DNA from 2 places in the Paenarthrobacter sp. NPDC092416 genome. Region 1 is predicted to be linked to the other one. Evidence: riboswitches for the same ligand, from Rfam matches in the RefSeq annotation. Region 1 holds a riboswitch; the other holds the start of a gene.
The links. Region 1 has a riboswitch for cyclic di-AMP ahead of ACIQC5_RS19635 (NlpC/P60 family protein). Riboswitches for the same ligand answer to the same signal wherever they lie in the genome.
Positions count from the first base shown of each region.

Region 2: it holds a riboswitch for cyclic di-AMP, as region 1 does, so the genes downstream of both, ACIQC5_RS04400 (C40 family peptidase) here and ACIQC5_RS19635 (NlpC/P60 family protein) in region 1, are expected to answer to the same signal.

Region 1 is NZ_JBIVQG010000013.1:3,087-8,119, reverse strand. Features, by position in the region: gene ACIQC5_RS19650 (TetR/AcrR family transcriptional regulator) at 1-80, opposite strand, end outside; gene ACIQC5_RS19645 (hypothetical protein) at 181-447, shown strand; gene ACIQC5_RS19640 (DUF2269 domain-containing protein) at 480-959, shown strand; gene ACIQC5_RS19635 (NlpC/P60 family protein) at 1,094-1,864, opposite strand; cyclic di-AMP (ydaO/yuaA leader) riboswitch at 1,868-2,048, opposite strand; gene ACIQC5_RS19630 (DUF4082 domain-containing protein) at 2,510-5,033, shown strand, end outside.
Region 2 is NZ_JBIVQG010000002.1:29,437-34,469, forward strand. Features, by position in the region: gene ACIQC5_RS04395 (M23 family metallopeptidase) at 1-662, shown strand, start outside; cyclic di-AMP (ydaO/yuaA leader) riboswitch at 803-971, shown strand; gene ACIQC5_RS04400 (C40 family peptidase) at 976-1,683, shown strand; gene ACIQC5_RS04405 (NlpC/P60 family protein) at 1,785-2,552, shown strand; gene ACIQC5_RS04410 (HNH endonuclease) at 2,865-3,365, shown strand; gene ACIQC5_RS04415 (molybdenum cofactor guanylyltransferase) at 3,408-4,055, shown strand; gene ACIQC5_RS04420 (DUF6457 domain-containing protein) at 4,077-4,403, shown strand; gene ACIQC5_RS04425 (molybdopterin molybdotransferase MoeA) at 4,400-5,033, shown strand, end outside.

The DNA of each region.
Region 1 (5,033 bases):
AGATCAGCGACGGCATCTAGAATGGCTGTCCGCACCGCACCGCGATGCTCCTCGATTGTCTCGTTCCACAACTTCGGCATGACCCCGATCATACGCTCCGTCATCTCTTAGACAGAATGGCACATACAAGACATACTGTCTCGTAAAGAGATGGCAGGATGGCCAACTGACAGGAGCGCCATGAGTGAAAGCACCGGACAGACCGGAGAAGCCAAGCACCAGGACGGGGATACGTTCACCGGCCCGCCCCGATGGGTCAAGATCTCGGCTATCGCTGCCGGCGTCCTGGTCTTGATAGTCGTTGCCGTGATGCTCCTCAGCGGTGGAGAGCACGGGCCGGGACGGCACGGAGTCGGAATAGGAAGCCCGGAGACCAGCACCAACATGACGGCAACCGGTTCAGCGGCCGGGCACACTCCGGCCGTCAGCTCACGGATAGATCACTGATGGTTCTTAGCTCCGCGGCCAGGAAGTTTCTATTGACCCTGCACGTCACGTGCTCTCTGGGATGGGTTGGGGCAGTCGCGGTTTTCGTTGTCCTCGACATTGCGAGCCTCACCGGGGCCAACCCCGAGCTGGGGCGCCTGTTGTGGGTGGGCCTGCAAGCTACCGTCTGGTCGTTGCTCATCCCGTTGGCCTTGGCGTCCCTGCTGACCGGAACGGTCCTGGCTCTTGGCACCCGGTGGGGACTCTTCCGCCACTACTGGGTTCTCCTGAAGCTTGTACTAACCCTCGTCGCAACGGTCGTCCTGGTTTTGTACACCGAAACCATCGAGCCGCTGGCGGAAATCGCGCAAGACCCCGTTATGGCCGGTACGCAAATGCCTTCCCCGCTGCTGCACACAGGCGGAGCACTCGTGGTGCTTTTGCTGGCGACCATCCTGGCCATCTATAAACCCAGAGGCATGACCCGGTACGGGCAAAAACAGCGCCGGTCAAGGCTCCAACAGGTGCCCTGACCGGCGTTGAAGGCATTAAGGATGCGGCCAGGACAGCAATCGCCCCCGCCCGGGGGCAATGGTCCATAGCGCAGGCATGCTGATAGCCGGTGACTTACTGCCTCCAAGGCGTTGAGTCACCGGCCTTCGGTGGTTTATTTTCCTGCGCGTACGAAGGTGACCGCGCCCTTGGCCGTCATCCACGTCAGGGGGTGGACAGCCGTTTCGTTCTTACCGTTCAGGCCTGAGCTGAGGACCTGACCGTTCCCGACATAAATTCCCACGTGGCCGGGTTGCATCACCATGTCACCGGGCTGGGGGTCGGTGACTACGGTGCCGTAATTCATGAACTGCATCGGGCCAAGGTCCCCGACGGGGATTCCGGCGGCGTTCAGGGCGTTTTCCACCAGTCGCGTACAGTCCTGGATCATGCCGATTTGGGCGTAGGCGGAGGAAACCATCGTGGCGTTGACTCCGCCTGCTGCCGGGGCAGCAGCAGGAGCAGGGGTGACGGTGATCTGGGCCTTGGCCGGTGCAGCCGCCTTCGCGGGGGCCGGCGCCGTCGGAGCAGTCGCCTTTGGGACCTTGGCAGCGACAGGCTTCGGTGTTTCCAAGACGGGGGCCGGCGTCGTCACAACGACAGGGCGCTCGAAAGCGACCTGGACAGTGGCATCTGCGCTCAGCGGCGCCTGTACCTGACTGGCGATCTCCAGCCTGGAAGTCGGCGTTGCCTCGCGTTGTTCCGGAGCGTCTGCGGCCTGGGCGGCAATCCCGCTGGTCAAGACGAGGCCGGACGCAGCTGCGAGGACAGCCGCCTGGCGACCTACACCGCTGGCGTTGCCGACGGCGGATCTGGACAAGACCGCGAGGGCATTGGTCTTTGCGGTAACCGCGCGGCGGCGGCCGTGAGCTTTGCGAACGGGCATGGAAGGGCCTCTCCCACTGCCTGCGAGGTTAGCTGTCGGATTCGGATGGGAGACACCCGGCCGTGCTGATGCACGGCTTCACCCCAAGGCTTGCTGAAGGCAGGCCGTCGTTGGTTTCCCCGTCTCTGCCGGACGAAGTTGCGAACGGATCCCTGGCAGCGGCAGAGTTAGGCAATCTGCTCCGGGAGTGCCGCATTCGGAGAAACCGGCACATCGATGACCTTACGTCACACCACCCGGAACTGTCACATTTACATAACGGCCCGTCGTGAGTGTGTCACGGGGGCATCTTCATATGCCGATCTACGCCTCACAACAGGGAATGATCGACGTTCCCAAAGAGCCGACGGGGTCCCGTCACGCCGGAGGGTCTTGCCGTGTGGCGGCAAGGAGGCCTACACTCCGTCCCAAGGGTTACCAAGGTGAAGTCAGTCAGGTGATCCACCCTTTGGTCGGAGCGTCGCGCGGTCTCGGGTTGGATCCGGTCCCGTTGTTCCGGAATGACTGCCCCTGGATGTGGGGCGCCCGTTGCGTTGATCGATAGTTGAAGATCTTGTTTTGGCCTGGCTGGGGAGCGGCAAACCGGGACCGGGCGTCAAGCGCGGAACCGCATTCGCTATTGGCGCGCCACCCCAGGAGTATCCGATGCCCGGTCTTCGAGTCGAACGACGGCAGCCATTCGCCGGCAGGTTGTTGATGCCTTTGGTGATCGTCATGGTGGCCGCGTTGCTGCCGTTCATGGCCCCTGCAGCGCACGCGGCAGGACCGTGTGACCCGGTCGTGAACCCCGTGGTCTGCGAGAATTCCAAACCCGGCAGCCCTCCGTCGGAGTGGGACATCAGCGGCCCCGGGGATGACAGCATCCAGGGCTTTTCGACGGACATCAGCGTCAACGCCGGGCAGCCCATCCGCTTCAAGATCGACACCAACGCCCCCAGTTACACCATCGCCATCTACCGGACGGGCTGGTATGGAGGCAACGGTGCCCGCAAGATCGCCGATGTGGTTCCGTCTGCCTTTCGCCAGAACCAGCCAAGCTGCCTCAACGACGTGGCGACAGGACTTTATGACTGCGCCACGTGGGCGGTATCGGCCACGTGGCAGGTCCCGGCAACTGCCGTGTCGGGTGTCTACATCGCCCTGTTGACCCGCCCGGATACCGGCGCGCAAAGCCATATCACCTTCATTGTCCGCAAGGACGGCAACACCTCCGCGGTGCTGTTCCAAACGTCCGACCAGACCTGGCAGGCTTACAACTCCTACGGCGGATCCGATCTGTACCAGGGCGTGAACGGGCGGGCGTATAAAGTCAGCTACAACCGGCCCATGGCCACCAGGGGCGGCCCCGGCGGCAGGGACTTCTATTTCTCCAACGAATACCCCATGGTCCGTTTCCTGGAGCAGAACGGCTACGACGTCAGCTACATCAGCGGCCTGGACGCCGACCGCAGCGGTGCACAGCTGCTGAGCCACAAAGTGTTCCTCTCCGTGGGCCACGACGAATACTGGTCAGGCCCGCAACGGACCAATGTCACCGCCGCCCGGGATGCAGGAGTGAACCTGCAATTCCTCTCCGGCAACGAGATGTACTGGCGTACCCGCTTCGAAGCATCCACCGTCGACGGCACGGCCGGCAGGACCATGACCTGCTACAAAGAAACCTGGGCGAACGAAAAAATCGACCCCACCACCCAATGGACCGGCACTTGGCGGGACCCCCGCTTCGCGTCCCAGGCCAACGGCGGCGGACTCCCCGAAAACGCCCTCACCGGTACCTTGTACCAGTCCAACTTCTCCGACCTTCCTGTCACCGTTTCCGCCGAGGAAGGCAAGACGCGCCTGTGGCGCAACACGACCCTTGCGTCATTGGCTGCCGGGTCCTCAGCAGCGTTGGCGCCGCACACCGTGGGGTATGAATCGAACGAGGACCTGGACAATGGCTTCCGGCCTGCCGGCCTGATCCGGCTCTCCACGTCCACCGGGGCCGTCCCGCAATACCTCCAGGACTACGGCAACACCGTGGCCCCGGGAACGACCACCCACCACGTAACCCTGTACCGGGCCGCCAGCGGGGCTCTGGTCTTTTCCGCCGGCAGCGTCCAATGGACCTGGGGCCTGGACGCCGTCCACGACGGCGAGGGCGCCCCGGCTGACACGCGCATGCGCCAGGCCCAAATCAATCTCCTCGCCGATATGGGAGCCCAACCCGCAACGCTGGCCGCCGGGCTGGCCGCGGCCACCCCCAGCAGCGACCGCACCGGCCCCACCGCGGCCATCACCTCCCCAGCCAACGGCACCACCGTGGCCCACGGCACGTCCGTGACCGTCACCGGCACCGCAGCTGACACCGGCGGCGTCGTGGCCGGCGTCGAAGTTTCCACCGACGGCGGAACCACGTGGCACCCGGCCCAAGGGAAACAGAACTGGACCTACACCTACATCCAGAAAGGGCTGGCCACCGCCACCATCCAGGTCCGGGCGATTGACGACAGCGCCAACATCGGCGCCGTCACCACCCGCAACCTGACCCTGAGCGGCCCCTACAGCGTCTTTGGCCAAAGCGTTCCCTCCGTACCGGACTCCGGGGACAGCGGCGCCTACGAAATGGGGCTGCGCTTCACCCCCTCCGTGGACGGGTTCGTCACCGGTGTCCGCTTCTACAAGAGCACCGCAAACTCCGGCACCCACACCGGCTCGTTGTGGAGCTCCACCGGGGAACGTCTGGCGACAGCCACCTTCACCAATGAGACCGCGTCCGGCTGGCAGACCGTCCTGTTCAGCCAGGCGGTACCGGTGACAGCAGGCCAGAAGTACACCGTGTCGTACTGGGCTCCCAACGGCCGGTACTCAATCCAGAACTTCCAGTGGGCAAGCTTCGGTTCCAACGATGCACCACTGAAAATCGCCGGCGGGTTCGGGGCCGAACCCGCCGGTGTCTACAGCACCTCCCAGGGATTCCCAACAGCCAGCTACAACGGTGGCAACTACTTTGCCGACGCGCTGTTCAGCACCGTGGACACTTCGCCCCTGACCGTCTCCGGGCAATCACCTTTCCCGTCGTCCTCGAGCATTTCAGTCAATACCAAGGTCAGCGCGGTCTTCTCCAAACCCGTCACAGCCTCCACCGTCAAAGTCACCCTGCAGTCCGCGTCGGGTCCGGTAGCAGGGA
Region 2 (5,033 bases), on a different contig from region 1:
GGCAGAAAGCCGGTGTTGCGCTTGCCGCCACCGGACTTGCCCTGACTGTCGGTCTGCCGGCCACAAGCCCGGTCATGGCCACGTCGGAATCCGGCCAGACGACGTCGGCCTTGTCGGTCGCCGGAGGCAGCCAGCCCGAGGTTTCCGCAGAAGCAAGCGCCAAGATTGACTTCAGCCGTGCAGCGGTCGCTACCAAGGCAGACCCGGACGGCAAGCTCAAGCAGCTGCTGAGCGCCCAGTCCGCAGGCAGCATCCAGCGCGCGTCCTCCCTTGGCACCCTTGGTAGCCCTCTGGACACGCTGGTCACGGCATCGCCCTTCGGCTACCGCGTCAGCCCCCTGACTGGCGGAACCGGCGACTTCCACCGCGGCCAGGATTTCGTTGCCCAGTGCGGCACTGCCGTGCACGCCGCTGCGGCCGGCAAGGTCACCTTCGCGGGCTGGCACGCCTACGGCGGAGGCAATCGCGTAGTGGTGGACCATGGCAATGGCCTGGAAACCACGTATAACCACCTGTCGTCCTTCACAGTCAAGGTTGGCCAAACGGTCAACCGCGGAGACACTGTAGCCCTCAGCGGCACCACAGGCGCTTCCACGGGGTGCCATCTGCACTTCGAGGTCCAGGTCAACGGCGAAGTTGTAGACCCCATGGGCTGGCTCTAACAGTCAGCTGATGGTTGACTATCGCATCGAGGACACACCCCGTGACCTGAATGTGACATTCAGCCCCAACTGTTGTACCGTCTAAAGCGCATCGGCTTTTTAGGGGGCCGGTGCACTTGGGTGGATTGCCTAGCTCTGCCACCACTCAAGATCCGTTCGCATAAATCGTCTGGCAGGGGCGGGGGAACCACTTCTGGTCTTCGCAAGAAGGCCTTGGGGTTAAGTCGCAAAGCTTCTTAGGAAGCAGCGTGGCCGGATGACTCCCATCCGAATCCGACAGCTCACCTCGCAGGCATTGGGAGAGGCTACCTTCGTGTCTTCACGCACTACCCCTGCGCGCCACCGCGCCCAAACGGTTCACCCGCTGAACACTCTTTCCAAGGCTGTTTCCACCAATGCCGGCACCGTAGGCCGCCAGGCCGCCGTTCTGGCCGCAGCCTCGGGTCTCGTCCTCAGCGTTGGCCTGCCAGCCCAAGCGGCTGACACGGACGTCTCCAAGTCGGAAGCCTCAAGCACCCAGCAGCTGGTTGTTACCGCAGAGCCCACGGCAACCGTTTCCTTCGAGAGCCCCGTCGTGGCCACCAAGGAAGCCCCCAAAGTTGTCCAGCGCGCTTCCCAGCGCACCCAGGATGCAGCCACCGGCACTCTGACGGCCCAGTCCTCCAAGACCGGCGATGCAGCTTCCAGCGCCGCAGCATCCGGTCTTGCCGCAATTGCGTACACCGGCATCGGCCACCCGTACGTATGGGGCGGCACGTCCCCCAACGGCTGGGACTGCTCCGGGTTCACGCAGTGGGTCTACGCCCAGGCCGGCATCAGCATCCCGCGCGTCAATGCCTGGACGGCCATGACGCCCACCAGCACGCCTGCGCCCGGCGACCTTGTCATGCAGAACGGCGGAGCCCACGTTGGCATCTACGTCGGCAACGGCATGATGATCAGCGCACTGAACCCCAGCCAGGGCACGCTCCTGCATTCTGTAGCCTCCACCGGCTCGTCTTCGTTCTACACCCTCCGCTAGAAAAATCCCGTTCGGGGTACGCCAGCATGCCCCCCAAGTGCTGGCTCGCCCAAGAACCGCACGTCGCCCCAACCGATGTGCGGAAACGAAAGTGAGTAATCATGACCAGTGCAAACCTTGCACGGCATCGCGCTGAGGCCCCCAAGACCAGCTCCCTTGCCGTCATTGCCAAAGCTGTCAGCGACAACGCCGGTGGCGTTGGCCGCCAGGCAGCCGTCATCGCAGCAGCTTCCGGCCTGGTCTTGACCAGCGGTGTCGCAGCCCATGCGGCCGATGCGAACGTTCAGCGGGAGTCCACCTCCACGTCCACGCTGGAAGTCCAGACAGTCGCGCAGGCAACCATTGCTGCCGACTCCACAGTCTCCATCTCCTATGAGCGCCCGGTTGTCTCCACCGTAGAGGCCCCTGCGCCCGTAGCGGAGAAGGCGCCTGCCAAGGAAACCGCCACGGCAAAGACGACGTCGGGAGCCACCGGCGGCGCGAATGTTGCGGTCAGCACCGCGGCAACGGGCGCGAAGGCTCCTGCCGCGTCCTCCGGCACCGGCGCAGCAATCGCTGCTGCCGCGTACGCTCAGCTCGGCGTCACCCAGGACTGCACCATGCTGGTGACCAACTCCCTGGCAGCTGTCGGTATCAACTTCCACGACTGGCCCGCAGGCTACCTCTCCCTTGGTCGCACGGTCAGCGCCGCTGAGGCCCAGCCGGGCGACCTCGCGTACTACGCCAATGGTGGCTACGGTGGAATGGCCCACATTGCGGTCTACGTCGGCAACGGCATGGCAGTGCACGGCGGATGGAACGGATCCACCACTGCACTCTTCAGCGTGAACGTTGGTTCCGGCCCCGTTTTCATCCGCGTCGGCGGCTGACCAACAACTCCAACAGAACACCCCGCAGGCATGTGCCGCGGGGTGTTCTGCTTTTAACACGCCGAATGTGCCCGAACGTGCCGAATGTGCTGGAAGGCGCCGGGCCATCAGTGTTCTGCCGGGAAGACCGCAGGCGACGGCATCAAGTGTCCTCCACGTGAACTTTGGCCGACACTGCACCGGAAACGACAGAAAAATTCGTTGATACGGCATGTGAATGCTTACTCTTATGGTGTCGATCCACAGCCCGTACATGCAGAGGGCAGCCGGCCCTCGTGCCCCTGACGGGTGCGGCCGTGAAGAGGTACGTGCATGCGCACACTCGTTCTGAATGCTGGATATGAACCGCTGGCGGTAGTCACCTTCCGCCGGGCGCTGGTCCTTGTGCTGACTGGGAAAGCTAGCGTAGTGGCCGAAGGCGACGAGCCTGTCGTCGGGCCACAGGAGATCCTCGGAAGACCTTCCGTGATCCTCCTCAATCGCTACATCCGTCCCCGGTACAACAGGATCACTGCCGTGAGCCGACGCGGAGTTCTTCGCCGCGACGGCCATCGCTGCGCCTACTGCGGGAAAACAGCGCACACCATTGACCACGTCCACCCCAAATCCAGGGGCGGCGCGGATTCCTGGGAAAACCTGGTGGCGGCCTGCTTGCGGTGTAACAACGCCAAGAGCGACCATACGCCCGCCGAGATGGGCTGGAAACTTCGTTTCACGCCCGCGGTGCCCACAGGAACCATGTGGCAGATCAAGGAACTCGAGAAACCTGCGCCGGACTGGGACCCGTTCCTCTTGCCGGAATCCGCTGCCTGATCGATTTCCGCCGTGCTCCCTTCATCCCGGTAATCTGGGCAGATGGAGTTCGACGCCGTGATCCTGGCGGGTGGCCGGTCCACCCGCCTCGGTGGCGTGCCCAAGGCCGGGTTGAAGTACGACGGCGCCACCCTCCTGACGCATGCCTTGCAGTCGGCGCGGGTTGCTGTTGCCGTGGTGGTGGTTGGGCCCGACGCCCCGGCTCTTCCGGCCGGCGTGCTCACGGCGCGGGAGGAACCTGCCTTTGCCGGTCCGGCGGCCGCCATCGCTGCTGGATTAGTGGCCTTGCGCACCCGCCCCACACGTTCGCCATGGACCCTGGTTCTCGCCTGTGACATGCCACGTGCCGCGGCAGGCGTCGCCGCGCTCGTTGAAGAACTGGCGCCGCTTGTGGAGCAGCTCCCGCCGAGGGAAGAAGGTCCTGCGGTATTCGGAGGGGGCTCTGAGGTAGAGGGGGCCATGGCGGTTTCAGCGGATGGGCGGAGCCAGCCACTCTTGGGGATCTACAGCACTGCGGCTTTGGAACGCGAAGTTGCCGTAGCTTCCGCCGGATCCGGGTTAACGAACTCCTCCGTCTTCCGGCTGCTTGCTAGGCTGAAGCTGCTGGCCGTTTCCGTGCCAGGCGGTTCCACGGACGACGTCGACACGTGGGACGATGCCGCGGCATTGGGCATAGACAGTGACAGCTGAGCGAACAAAGTGGAGGCGGACATGAAGAGCCAGGAAGAGACGCTCGAGGAATGGTGCCGCACGCTGTTGCAGGCCTTCGAGCTCGAAGACGTAGATGTGGACATCAATGAGATCCTCGCAGTGGCGGGAGTCGCCGCCCACTCCGTGGTTCGCCCTGCCGCTCCGCTGACAACCTTTATTGCCGGTTTCGCGGCCGGGATGGCATCAGGTACGGGCCAAGCCAACGATGCAACGTCCATGGGCGCCGCACTGAAGCTTGCCCGCGAATTGGCCAAACAGTACTCCGAGCCAGCCGGCACGGAACCAGCGAAAGCCGCGGATCCGGCACACGGGACCGACGCCGAATGACGGAGGCCCCCGGACAGGGCCACCACGCGGCACACACTTGGCATGAGGCCCGGCAGCGCGCCTTTGAGGTCGCTGCTCCTATCCCTGCAGGCCAGGTGCCGCTCAAGGCAGCCCTTGGCCGTACTCTGGCTTCCGATGCCGTGGCAGTGCAGGACATGCCCCACTATGCATCGTCCGCGATGGACGGCTGGGCCGTGAATGGCAGCGGTCCATGGATACTGAGCGAGCCAGGCCAGAGGCTGGCACCCCATCAGGCCAGTGCGATTGTGACCGGGGGGCTCGTTCCTCCCGGCGCGAAAGCGGTTCTGCGGAGCGAAAGCGGTGTCATCACCACGGACGACGACGGGCTGCCGGTGCTTGCGCTTGGCGGCACCGCGAAGCCGGGTGAGCCGCGCAACGGCCAGCACATCAGGAAAGCAGCCGAGGAGGCTGCATCGGGCGATGTCCTGGTCAAAGCCGGGACCGTCTTGAACCCCGCGCACATCGCCCTCGCCGCGCTTGCTGGCTTGGATGAACTGGAAGTCCTGGGGAAGCCACTGGTGAAGTTCGTCATGACGGGCGGGGAAGTAGTGGCCGAAGGTGTGCCTGCGCCGGGCCAGGTCCGGGACACTTTTGGCCCTCAGTTGGGCG